Linked DNA regions of Desulfobacula toluolica Tol2. The protein of the gene in region 1 interacts with the protein of each later gene in a pairwise test. Links are inferred from orthologs where the notes say so. Each region holds a gene or a part of one and is shown in the gene's direction. Other genes may lie near its edges.

Region 1 (8,100 bases):
AGCTTGGCGGGATGATCGAAAAAGAGATGGAGGACATTGTCAGTGAAGTCAGGGAGCTTGTTTTGTTCAACAAGCTGGGAGGTGAGGTCAGTGTAACAAAGACCGAAGATGGTATCGTGATTACTTTGTCTGATCTTTTATTGTTTTCCGAAGGGGGGACAAACCTGTCTGAAAAAGGAAATGATATTTTAAGAAAAGTTGCTGCCGTGCTTTCCAAGCTTGCATACCATGTCAAAATAAAAGGTCACACAGACAGTTTTCCCATTTCATCTGCTGTTTTTCCTTCAAACTGGGAGCTTTCAAGTGCCAGGGCTTCAAAGGTTGTTCGCCTGCTGGTTCAAAACGGGGTTCCCCCTCAATATATTTCAGCAGAAGGTTATGCCCACTATCACCCAATAGCCACAAATGATACGGCAAAGGGAAGAGCATTGAACCGAAGGGTTGAAATCGTTTATGAACGAGACAGTATTGCAAGGCAATTTGCTGATATGGGTGTGGGAAAATAGTATGGGAGCAACCTATAAGTTATAAAACAGACTTAACAGTTTGCTTTTTTTTGTCCAGCTTTTCTTTTTCAATTGTAACGATGTTTACCAGATTTTTATGCGGAATATCCTTTTTCATGCCCGGACAGGAGTTTGCCATGGCATTCCAGTTTTCAGGATGTCCTATAACGGTTTTAATGAAAGGCCAGGCTTTGCACATATATGGTTTTACCGGATGAATAGTGCATTGTCTGGTTTTATCAAAGAAGATACAGCATCCGTCTATCCCCAGTGTTAAAACATAGCGTGATCCTGATGTGTCACAATAACGGGCAACAAATTTTTTTGGATCAAAATTGATATATGTTGAGATATTGATGATATCCTGTTCAGTTACATAAGTGCCGCCAAATCCCTTGCAGCAATCCCCGCATTGCCGGCACTCAAAAATATCATTGCCTGTTCTATATTCAGAATCCATATCGTTTTTCCATTGCTTTTTGCATAGTCAGCTGGTCAATATATTGTAAATCTCCCCCCATGGGGATACCCGAAGCAATTCTTGTGATTTTGATGTTTGTTCTTTTAAGCTTTTCAAGGATATAGGAAGCTGTGGATTCGCCCTCAACATTGGTTTTAGTTGCAAGGATAATCTCTTTTACCTTTCGTGGATCAGCTCTTTTAAACAACTCTTTGATCCTTATGTCATCCGGGCCTATGCCGTCAATGGGAGAAAGTACACCGCCCAATATATGATAGGTCCCCAAAAAAGAATTTGATTTTTCGATTGCTCCCATATCCGTGGGATTCTCTACAACACAAATCAGTGTTTGATCCCTTAACGGATCTGCGCATACCCGGCATTTGTCTTTGTCGCTCAGGGCAAAGCAAACAGTACACAGTCGAATGCTGCTTTTCAGTTCAATGATATCGGTTGCCAGAGTTGCGACATCATGATCCGGGGCATGGAGAATGTGAAGCGCAAGCCTTTCAGCAGTTTTTTTTCCAATACCCGGCAGCTTTGACAAACTGTTGATCAATTTTAAAATTGGTTCGGGATAATGCATCATGTTTTTTTTACAGACCGGGAATGTTGAGTCCCCCGGTAAGTTTACCCATTTCAGAAGATACCATTTCCTGGGATTTGTTTAAGGCATCGTTAACAGCTGCCATAATAAGATCCTGAAGCATTTCAATATCTTCCGGGTCAACCACTTCTTTTTCCAGAACAATGGATTCGATTTTCTGGCCGCCATTGGCAATTACTTTGACCATACCACCGCCAGAAGAAGCTTCAACAGTTTTTTTTGCCAACTCCTCTTGGGTTTTAAGCATTTTTTTCTGAAGTTTTTGAGCTTGTTTCATCATGGTATTCATGTTTTTCATGGTTTGTCACTCCTGTCTTAATAGTTGATTATCTCGCCATTAAACATTTTTTGGGCTTCAACAACAAGGGGGTGGTTGAAAGCTGCTTGTCTGGCTTTTATTTCTTTTTTTTTTTTGTTTTCAGTTAATGGTTTGTTTTCAGACACTATTTTGATTGTAAGATCTTTTCCAAGAAAGTCTTTGCAGGCTTTTTTCAGTTCATTTTTTTTTGTTTCAAGCCGGTTTTTATCAAAGGACGAACAATCTTTCAATTCAACTATAATTTCATTGGTATTTTTTTCTTGTGCAACACCTTTTGATAGAAGGACAAACATAAAGGGGAGGGTTTGTTCTATTCTGTTTAAAAATCCCGGCCATGTTTTTTCATGGGGGGCATCTTTTTGTGGTTTTTCAACATCCTGACTTGCATGATATACATGTACCGGCAAAGCTTCCCTGACAGCTGGAGCATGATTTGCCGTCGGTATATCTCTTTCAACCGGAATGTCATTGTTCTTAGTGTCCAAAAAATTTGCAGCAGATTCTTGTACCGGTTCAAATTTATGATCGGAGTATGAAACAGTTGAATTTATCTGATTTGCAAGACCATCAAGCTTGCTGATGATTTGATCTATTTGTGCCCCCGGGTTTATTTGAAGCAGTCTTAACAGTACCATTTCAATAGCTATTTTGGTATGTGATGAGTATTTGATCATGGATTCTTCATCCAGAAGAATTTGTAAAACAGTGTTGATAAAACTGCTGGACAGCATGGCAGTTGCTTGAAAAAAAATTTCTTTTTCAGAATCAGTTATATGTGCATTAGGGCTGTCTTTGCCGCAAATTTTAATGACATTCAGATTTCTGAAATGAACAATTAAATCAGAATAGTATTTTTTCAGATCAATTCCTGAGTCGTTTATGTTTTCAATTATCTCAATGAGTTGCGCCCCGTTTTTTTTGAAAATTGCAGCCGACGTATCATGCAGGATCTGCCTATCAAGGATACCCAATCCGTCCAGAACTGTTTGATGCTCAATTTTCAGGGTCTTGGCCGAGGACAATATTCTGTCAAGGAGGCTTAATGCATCCCTTATGGAGCCGTCTGCTTCCTGAGCAATGAGGTCAAGACTTTGGGCTTCAATATTAAATCCTTCCCGGCTGCAAAGCATTTGCAGGTGACCGGAAATCAATGGCAGCGAAATTCTGCCCAGGTCATGCCTCTGGCACCTGGACAGGATGGTGATCGGGATTTTATGGACTTCAGTGGTGGCAAAGATGAACATCACATGGTCAGGCGGTTCTTCAAGGGTTTTGAGCAGGGCGTTAAATGCAGCAGTAGACAGCATATGAACTTCATCAATAATATATATCTTATAGGGTGCCGATGACGGCATATATGTTACATTTTCCCTTAGATCCCTTATTTGGTCCACGCTGTTGTTGGATGCCCCGTCAATTTCAAACACATCTGTGCAGTGCCCTTCAATAATGTCCGTACAAATTTTACAGGTGTTGCAGGGAAAGGGAGTCGGCCCTTTTTTGCAATTCATTGCCCTGGCTAAAATTCTTGCAATGGTTGTTTTTCCTGTGCCCCTGGGTCCCGTAAAAAGAAGGGCATGGGCAACCCTGTCTGAAGAAATGGCATTGGTAAGGGTGGTGGTAACATGAGGTTGACCAACAACGTCGTCAAATGTCTGGGGTCTGTATTTGATTGCTAAAACTTGGTATGACATGTTATCCGGTATGACCGATCAGTGGCGGAGAGGGAGGGATTCGAACCCTCGGTACCCGGTTAGGATACACACGCTTTCCAGGCGTGCACCTTCAGCCATCTCGGTCACCTCTCCTTATTAAATTTGCTTCGGGCAAAATAGACTCTTTTTGCATTTGTGTCAAGGTTTAAACATGGAAATATACTCATTTGTTAATTTATTTTCAGAATTATAGATATACAGGGGCGGTGAGACAGTACAGGTTTTTTTGTTGTTTTTAGCTGCACAGAGAATGACGCGCCTGGCTCCGGTGTTTTTTTTTATGTGTACAAACCTTAAATAAACAGGGGAAAATTTATACGATTCCATGGCCAGTATCAGGTCGGATATCCTTTCTGCAGGAAAGATAATATAAACCCTTCCTTGTTCATTAATCAATCTGCTTGAACACTTGAAAAGCATATCAATATCAAGAGTTATTTCATGGCGTGCAATTGCTTTTTGAGTGTTTGGATTCAGTCTGCCGGAATTCTTTTTTTTATAAGGAGGGTTTGAAATAATTATATCTGCTTTTCCGTTTATATCGGAAATAAGTATGTTTTTAATATCTTTATTAATGATACTAATTGTTTTATCCAGCTTGTGATTAATACTGTTTTGTCTGGCACAAAAGGATAATTCCTCTTGTATTTCAATCCCCGTGATTCTAATCGCAGAATGCCTGTAAGCCAGGATTAACGGCATTATGCCACATCCGCATCCCACATCAAGGAGATGTTTTGTGTCTGTTAGCTGGATATGTGCAGCAAGGATAAACGGATCCATGGAAAACCGATAGCCGTTTTCAGGTTGGGATACCTTTATTCCGTTATCAAAGAAAGATTCAGCTGATGATTTTTCCAATTTTAAACCGAATCTGCTTCACCAGTTTATGGTCAAGTTGTTTATTTATATTTAAGATCATTTCTTTTTCAAGGAATTTAAGCTGATGAATCCATGATGAGCTTGATACATTGACGATGAGTATTCCATCTTTAAAAGCATCGGGTTTGGCATTCATTGCAATGGGTTTTCCGACAGCAAGATCCCAGATGTCCCATATCCTTGTCATTTGGGTATCCATCGCAGGTCTGTATTTGCCAAGCGCGGAAGTTAAGATGTCTTTGATGTGAATCAATTCGCTGTTTTTGTTTTTTTTGTTCAATTGAGTGTGTTTATACAATTGAGTGTTCCTTATCTTTAAGGATGATTTTTTTTGGCATATTCATACCATATTAATAGACCGGAATATACCCCAAATATATTTGGGGTTGGATGCTTGCCCGAAATCCTTCTCAATGACCTGTTTCAAATAAATATTGCCTTTTGGGCTTGATAAATATAAATATGGTTATATTTTGCGTTCATACTATGAGTTTTTATAAAAATAATTTACAGGATAATGTTTATGAATTGGGATTGGGAAAAATTAAGGGAAAATCAGCAGAAGTTCGAACACAAGAGAGAAGGCGGCGGGCCAAGTATGCCAAGGCCGCCCCAGATGGATGAGCTTTTGAACAGGTTTAAAAGCTTTAAATTTCCGGGGGTTTTTCTTGTTGTGATTGTTATTGCGGCTTTATTTTTCGGTTCATCCACGTTTTTTACCATTGAAACAGATGAAGTCGGTGTTATTCAGCGATTTGGAAAATATGACAGAATCGCTCAACCGGGCTTGAATTTTAAATTTCCTTCGGGTATTGAAAAAGTCACCAAGGTAAAGGTGAAAAGAGTCTATAAGGAAGAGTTCGGTTTTCAAGCGGTCAAAGGTTCCGGCAATTACAGACTCGCAAGCAGTTCTTCTCAGGAAACGCCTTTGATGTTGACCGGGGATCTTAATGTGGCAGTGGTTCCCTGGATTGTGCAATACAGGATTTCAAATCCCAGGGATTATCTGTTCAAGGTTAAAGATGTCAGGGCTATTTTAAGGGACATGTCGGAAGCCACCATGAGAACAGTTGTGGGGGACAGGAGTATCAATGAGGTCATCAGCAAACGAGAAGAGATTGCTCTGGCTGCCAAGGATATTCTTCAAAAAGAGATGGATCAGGCCCAGTCCGGTATTAATATTGTAACAATTGAAATGAAAAAAACAAATGTTCCGGAACCTGTTCAGGCTTCTTTTAATGAGGTTAATCAGGCCATTCAGGAAAAAGAGCAGACGATTTATAAAGCAAGGGAAGAGTACAACAAGGCTGTTCCTTTAGCCCGTGGTGAAGCCAAAAGGGTGATTAAGGATGCTGAAGGGTATGCCATTGACCGGATTAACCGTGCCCAGGGGGATGCCACCAAATTTTCAGCAATCTACCAGGCCTATGCAAAAGCCAAGGATGTGACAAAAAAACGACTGTATCTGGAATCCATGCTGGAAATTTTCCCCAATCTTGGGACAAAGTATATTATTGACTCTGAACAAAAAAATATGCTGCCTTTTTTAAATATGGGTGGTGGTCAATCTGCGGCAGTTCCTCAAAATAGATTCCTTAATAAAAGTGAGTAAAAAATGAATAGTATTATAAAACCGTTGTTTTTGATTGTCGTTGCTGTTGCTGTTTTATTAACTTACAGTTCTGCCTACATTGTTGATGAAACCGAACAGGTTGTTATAACCCAGTTTGGTCGAGTTGTGGGGCAGCCTATTACCGAGCCTGGCTTGAAATTCAAGCTGCCGTTTTTTCAAATTGCCAATTTTTTTCCAAATAATCTGTTAACCTGGGATGGTGACCCAGGTCAGGTGCCCACAAAAGATAAAACCTATATATGGGTGGATACCTTTGCGCGATGGAAAATTGTTGACCCTGTCAAGTATTTTCAGACCGTTAACAATGAATTGGCAGCGATTGAGCGTCTGGATGATATCATTGATCCGGCCATGAGAAACCTTGTGACATCCTATCCTCTTGTTGAAAGTGTTCGAAATACGGATCGACCCATGGATACATTTGAATCGGTTGTTGATGAGAACAGAAAAAGGGTTCAATATAAAATTAACCTGGGCCGCGATGAGATTACAAAAAGAATCGTAAAACAGGCTGGTGAAAAACTGGTACAGTTCGGTATTGAGCTTGTGGATGTAAAAATAAAAAGAATCAACTATATTGAAAATGTTCGGCAGGCTGTTTATAACAGGATGATTGCCGAAAGAAATCAAATCGCTGAAAAATACCGGGCAGAGGGTATGGGTGAGGCAAGCAATATACGGGGTGAAAAAGAAAAAGAACTCCAGGTGATCAAATCCCAGGCATATAAAGATGCTCAGAAGATTAAGGGTGATGCTGATGCAACTGCCACAAAGATTTATGCGGATGCCTATGGTGCTGACCCGGATTTTTATGCATTTGTAAAGACAATGGAAGTCTATAAGAAGACCATGAAAAAAGACAGTACGCTGATTCTTTCAACGGATTCTGATTTTATGAAATACTTTAAGGGTATTGAACGGTAGGAAGAATATTCGAGTATTGAGTTGAATGGTTTGCAACTCAATACTCCGCAGATTACACCAGCTATTTTTTCTTTCTCTGGTGTCTGGTTTTGGCAAGGAGTTTTCTGTGTTTATGTTTCCTCATTTTTTTCCTTCTCTTTTTAATCACACTACCCAAAAAAATCACCTCCTTTGTATACATTTATATTATTTTTTTATTTTAAATTCGCTAAATAGTTACTATAGCATAATATTTATTTAAATGTCCATTTTTTATTTTGGTATAAAAAGGCACCGGATGCAAATGTTACGACACTTTAATCAAGAAGAACTTTTAAAGGTTGATGAAGCCGTAAAAGTATCGGAAGAATTGGTTAACAACTATTTTAAACTGTCTTCCGGCCAGTGGCTGAAAAACAGGTATGATATTAAGACAGCAAAAGACCTGGCTGTTCATGAGCATGTTGACGGTCCATTTGCCCAGGTTGTCAAGTATGAAGGACGCAAAAAAGATGTTCCTTTAGGGTCTTCTTCTTTCAGTTTTTATAAAGTGTGTCTTCAGGACAGCGCCATCCTTTCAATTGTTGAAAAAGCGGGCCTGCTATTGGAACCTTTTCTTTTGTATGTGTTAACCCATGAACTGGTTCATGTTGTCAGATTTTTAAAATTTCAACATCGGTATGAAAATAAAAATGAAGCTGATGTTACATTTGATGAAGAACGAAAAGTGCATCAGCTAACTTATATTATTTTAAACCAGGTATCTATTCCAGGTTTGAATCAAGTATTTGGATTTTATAAAGATTGGTTAATAATTTCGAGATCCGGCATATAGGTAAAAAATTTAGATACCCCTTCTTGACAAGGATAAATAACTTATTATTTTATCTTTGATTTTCCAAGACGACTAAAGAAAAACGGAGAAGTAAAATGCCAGTTTATGAATATCAATGTACAGAGTGCGGACAAATAGAAGAAGCACTTCAAAAAATTTCAGATTCCCCTCTTACCACTTGCCCTAATTGCAAGGGTAGTCTGAAAAAGCTGATTTCACAAAGTTCATTTCATCTTAAAG
Region 2 (5,473 bases), 3.0 Mb from region 1 along the record:
GGATTTGTTTTGCCCATATAGAGGATATGATACAATTTTGCTTTGATCGTCCCTCGGGCATCAGTCTGGATTTGCCTGGTCAGATAAGGGTTTACAAAAACAAGGATAGCATTATAATCAAAAAAGAAGATAAACCCTTAAGGCAAATCGGAAACAAAGAGAAGCAATCAAGGCGAACAGCAAGGGAAAAACAAGGTCGCTAAGGCTAAGATTTTTCTTGTATATTCATATTTCATGTTTAATATGTGCTTGTATACTTTGATTTTATGTTTATGGATCAGGGTGTTTTTTAAGGATAAAAACAGTTGTCGGTTAATCGCATGAACCTTGAAATCAAAACAGGTCGAACCGGCTTCTGAAAAATGATTGGGTTATTTAAGAATTAAGGAAAGGAAAAATCTTGAATCAATTTTATAAAAATATTTCCCTGTGGCTGGTGATTGTTCTGATGATGGTCATGCTTTACAATATTTTCAATCAGCAACAGACCGGGCAGGTGGAAGTCGGGTATTCAGAGTTCCTTGCAATGGTTGAAGACGGACGCGTCCAGAGTGTGGTGATCCAGGGCCGGGATTTATATCTGACCGATGGAAGCGGTGCCAGGTATAAAAGTTTTGCGCCGGACGATGGAGAACTGATCAGTTTTCTGCGTTCCAAAGGGGTTGCCATTAAAGCAAAACCACCGGCTGAGAACTCCTGGTTTATGTCAATTATCGTATCCTGGTTGCCCATGATTGTACTCATTGGTGTGTGGATCTTTTTTATGCGCCAGATGCAGGGGGGGGCAGGTGGCGGAAAAGCCATGTCCTTTGGAAAAAGCCGGGCAAGACTCATAGATGATAAGGGAGAAAAAGTCACCTTTGCCAATGTCCAGGGAATTGATGAGGCCAAAGAAGAATTGACCGAGGTTGTTGATTTTTTAAAAAACCCTTCAAAATATACAAGGCTTGGCGGACGGATTCCAAAAGGTGTTTTACTGGTTGGAAATCCAGGAACCGGAAAAACACTTTTATCAAGGGCTGTTGCAGGTGAGGCAGGGGTTCCCTTTTTTACCATCAGCGGGTCTGATTTTGTTGAAATGTTTGTGGGAGTTGGTGCTTCCAGGGTGAGGGATCTTTTTGCCCAGGGTAAAAAAAACGCTCCCTGTATTATATTTATAGATGAGATTGATGCGGTTGGACGTCAGAGAGGCGCAGGCCTGGGCGGAGGCCACGATGAAAGAGAACAGACCCTGAACCAGCTGCTGGTGGAAATGGACGGGTTTGAATCCAATGAAGGCGTTATTCTTATGGCAGCCACCAACAGGGCGGATGTTCTGGACCCGGCTCTGCTTCGTCCGGGGCGGTTTGACCGTCAGGTCGTGGTGGACATGCCTGATATTAAAGGCCGTGAAGGCATTTTAAGGGTTCACATGAAAAAAACCCCCCTGGACAATGATGTGGATCCGGTGATTCTGGCAAAAGGCACCCCTGGTTTTTCCGGTGCAGACCTTGAAAACCTTGTGAATGAAGCCGCACTCCTGGCTGCCAAACAGGACCATGAAAAACTGACCATGAAAGATTTTGAAGATTCAAAAGACAAGGTTTACATGGGTCTTGAAAGAAAATCCAAGGTCATCAAGGACGAAGACAAAAAAACAACTGCATATCATGAAGGCGGGCATGCCCTTGTGGCAAGGTTTTTGCCCAACACAGATGCCGTTAACAAGATTACCATTATTCCCAGGGGCAGGGCTGCCGGGGTTACCTGGTTTCTTCCTGAAGAAGGGGATTTTAAATATAAGGACCAGCTTGAAAATGAGCTTGCCATTGCCTTTGGCGGACGTGTGGCGGAAGATCTTATTTTTAAACGCATCAGTACGGGTGCATCCAATGATATCAAACAGGCCACAAAGCTTGCCAACAGCATGGTCAGAACATTTGGCATGAGTGATAATCTGGCCCCCCTGTCCTATGAGAATCATGATGACAATATTTTTATCGGTCGTGAAATGACCCAGGCCAAAGCCTACTCAGAAGAAACCGCCAGAAAAATTGATGCAGAGGTTTCCTTGATCATTGACAAGGCTTATAAAACTGCGAAAAAAGTCCTTGAAGAAAATATTGATATTCTCCACGCATTGACGGAACTGCTCATTGAAAAAGAAACTATTTTAGGGCCTGAGCTGGATAATATGATTGCCTCCATGCGGCCTGAGTTTGATTTTTTTGGCAAAAAAAATATTTATATTAAGCCGAAACAGCATATTGAGCCTGAAAATCAGGAGACATCCGGGCAAGATAGCACGAACGTCATTGAGAGGGATGAACAGGCTGAAACATCGGATAATCAGGATTCTTCCAAATCAGACGGCAAAAGTTCGGATGATACGGATGACACTGATAAAAGGGAATAGGAGTAGAGCAAATGCAGCCATTCACACTTGACTTTGACCGATTTCACCTCGAACTGGGTACTGAAACCTGTATCATGGGAATTTTAAATGCAACACCTGATTCTTTTTCCGATGGAGGCCGTTTCAACACTGTTGACAAAGCAGTAACTCAGGGCATCAAACTGGTTGAAGACGGGGCACATATTCTTGATATCGGAGGAGAATCAACAAGGCCATTTTCCGAGCCGGTATCGGAACAAGAAGAACTTGACCGGGTCATCCCGGTCATTGAAGCTTTGGCAAAACAAATTGACGTGCCTATTTCCATTGATACGGTGAAATCTGTTGTTGCCAAAGAGGCTCTGGATGCCGGAGCCGCCATAATCAATGATATCTCCGCATTTGAAAAAGACCCTGCCATGGCCGACCTTGCTGCCAGGCAAGGGGTTCCCGTGGTGCTAATGCACATGAAGGGAACCCCGGAAACCATGCAGGTGGACCCCAATTATGATGATTTGATGCTTGAAATAACGAGCTACCTTGAGTCAAGAGCGGCCCATGCCATGGAAAAAGGCATACAAAAGAAAAATATAATCCTTGATCCGGGCATTGGGTTTGGAAAAACCGTTGAACATAATCTGGTCATTCTCAACCATCTGGATAAGATTACTGAGTTGGGGTATCCTGTTCTCATGGGACCGTCCCGCAAGTCTTTTATTCAAAATATTTTGAGTCAAAAAGAAAAAGTACAGGTTGGCCCGGATAATATAAAGACCGAATATGGCACACTGGCGGCTGTTGCAGCCTCTATCCTGAAAGGGGCACACATTGTCAGAGTCCATGATGTTGAAAAAGTCAACTCTTTTACCCGTATCATAGATTCGATCAGGAATGCATAAGAAATCTTGTAACAAGCGTGTTTTTTTTTTAATATCTGTTCTTTTTTTGATATCTGTTCTTTTTGATATTTCCGGCTGTAGCACTGACAAGGTTCAGACTGATCTTCTATTGCCTGTTGATTTTTCCAATATACCTGACAATATGGTGCTGACCTACTTTCATACAGATAAAATAGAGATCAGAATCCAGGCTGACCCCAAATTGATCGAACGTATCAACTTGGAGAGTACACGCTACCCTGTGGATCTGTATACTGACCTTGAATTCGATCCGGCAGGTGATTCAGATTCTATTGAACCTGGAGCCTATTTGATTCCTGTTGAAAAAAAACGAATTCCCATGAACCCGGCCATAAAAATCCTTGCGATTAATCCCCCGTATTTAAGTGTTCAAATTGAAAAAAAAATAAAAAAAACATTTGCCATATCGGTTCCTTACACAGGAGAACCTGCCAAAGGCTATATTGCCCTGGATGCTGCCACAGAACCTGCCAGTGTTGAATTAACCGGTGCAGCTTCCTTGATTTTGTCGATTAAGGAATTAAAGACAAAACCCATTGATCTTAACAATGCCAAAGAAGATTTTAAAAAAAATATTCCTCTGGATCTGGACAATTCATCCATTATTTCTTCGTCAGATCCTATTATTATTGTTACCATTCCGATTCAGCAGCAGCTGGTTTCAAAATCAATTGAAAACATACCTGTCCAGGTCTGGAATTGCACATCCAGAGTAACTATTGAGCCGTCTTTTATAACGATTCGGGTTAAGGGTCCATTTGAAACTTTAAATAATATGGAAATTATGGGTCAAATACATTCGTTTATTGACCTTAAGAACTTAAAACCAGGGGTATATGCCCGGCATGCATATATTAACATACCGGTTGGCCTGGTGATGACAGATGCGGTTCCACATGTGTTTACAGTAAAAATAGAATAAAGGAGAAAGCAATGCTTCTTGTGATTGACGTAGGAAATACAAATACCGTTATCGGTGTTTATGACGGTGAGAATCTCAAGCATGACTGGAGGATTCGAACCGTAAGGGATGCAACCGCAGATGAATTCAATGTCCTGGCCAACGCACTTTTTTCAGATAAGGGTGTGAATCGCACCAAAATTGAAAAAATTGTTATTTCCTCGGTTGTTCCGTCCGCCGTTCCTATCCTGAATGCATTTTGTGAAAGGTATTTGGGTTTAACACCTGTATGGATAAATCCTGATTCCGTAAAAAAACTTATGCCTATTCTTTATAATAACCCCAACGAAGTCGGGGCGGATCGGATCGTCAATGCCGTGGCTGCCTATAACAAATATAAGACAGCTCTCATTATTATTGATTTCGGGACTGCTACCACATTTGATATTATTTCCGAGCAAGGAGAATATCTTGGCGGCGCAATTGTACCTGGGGTTATGATCTCTGCCGATGCCCTTTTTCAGAAAGCGTCCAGATTGCCCAGGGTGGAAATATTCAAGGCCCCTGAAAAGGTAATTGGCAAGGACACCATTGACAGTATTAAATCCGGTATAATTCACGGTAATGCATCAATGGTGGACGGAATGGTTGAAAGAATGACCAAAGAGATGTCAACCACCCCCCGGGTTCTTGCCACGGGAGGCCTGGCACCACTGATATCAGGATTATCCAAAACTATTGAAAAAGTAGAACAATCCCTGACCCTGGAGGGGTTAAGAATCATCAGTTATGAAATTTAAACCGGCTGCACCAAATCTATTTAACCGGACTGATTTATAAAATATAATAAAACTTCCAGTGGAAGATAGACTATACACTCAATGTCATAAAGTTAAGAGACTTTCAGATTAAAACCACGAAGAACACGAAGTTGAATACTCTAATATCTTCGTAAAATTCGTGTCCTTCGTGGTAAAATACTCAATGCTTAAGTTTATGACATTGACTATACACTGGAAGTTTTATTCCACTGCTTGACCTGTAAGCCCGACTAAATTAAAGTGTATAGGTTAAATCTAAACCCATGAAAATTTATATGAAAGTCTTAAAAAATTCATACAGAGACTTTCAACCTTTGTTGTGGGCAAATCTGAGCGAAAGACCAGGTCTGCCCGTGGCAGTTATTGAACGGATCAACGATATGAGTTGAACAAAATGAGGCCTTGAACATGAAGAACAAACAAGTGTTGGAGTTGAAATCCAGGTTTTTTGAATATG

Evidence for each region. Proteins that work in one complex are often made in the same cells at the same time.
Region 2: the proteins of hflK (region 1) and ftsH interact in binary tests that used the Escherichia coli proteins (3 or more experiments, as listed by UniProt). The link is inferred for Desulfobacula toluolica Tol2 from one-to-one orthologs.

Annotation. Positions count from the first base shown.
Region 1 is NC_018645.1:1,579,533-1,587,632, forward strand. Bases 4,110-7,056 are described here. They hold hflK (FtsH protease activity modulator HflK), read left to right. Parts: upstream 4,110-5,012; coding sequence 5,013-6,101; downstream 6,102-7,056. Other genes in these bases: TOL2_RS07240 (tRNA1(Val) (adenine(37)-N6)-methyltransferase), read right to left, coding at 4,110-4,468; TOL2_RS07245 (DUF721 domain-containing protein), read right to left, coding at 4,449-4,787; hflC (protease modulator HflC), read left to right, coding at 6,105-7,046. Also shown: TOL2_RS07210 (OmpA/MotB family protein), read left to right, coding at 1-506; TOL2_RS07215 (YkgJ family cysteine cluster protein), read right to left, coding at 526-966; recombination mediator RecR, read right to left, coding at 956-1,555; TOL2_RS07225 (YbaB/EbfC family nucleoid-associated protein), read right to left, coding at 1,563-1,871; dnaX (DNA polymerase III subunit gamma/tau), read right to left, coding at 1,889-3,586; more of TOL2_RS07240, read right to left, coding at 3,746-4,109; TOL2_RS24065 (30S ribosomal protein bS22), read right to left, coding at 7,108-7,227; TOL2_RS07260 (hypothetical protein), read left to right, coding at 7,330-7,860; TOL2_RS07265 (FmdB family zinc ribbon protein), read left to right, coding at 7,956-8,100.
Region 2 is NC_018645.1:4,592,885-4,598,357, reverse strand. What follows is about bases 1-2,897. They hold ftsH (ATP-dependent zinc metalloprotease FtsH), read left to right. Parts: upstream 1-400; coding sequence 401-2,395; downstream 2,396-2,897. Other genes in these bases: folP (dihydropteroate synthase), read left to right, coding at 2,407-2,897; tilS (tRNA lysidine(34) synthetase TilS), read left to right, coding at 1-203. Also shown: more of folP, read left to right, coding at 2,898-3,273; TOL2_RS20865 (CdaR family protein), read left to right, coding at 3,320-4,216; TOL2_RS20860 (type III pantothenate kinase), read left to right, coding at 4,228-4,995; TOL2_RS20855 (HD domain-containing protein), read left to right, coding at 5,425-5,473. UniProt on the Escherichia coli protein: Acts as a processive, ATP-dependent zinc metallopeptidase for both cytoplasmic and membrane proteins. Plays a role in the quality control of integral membrane proteins.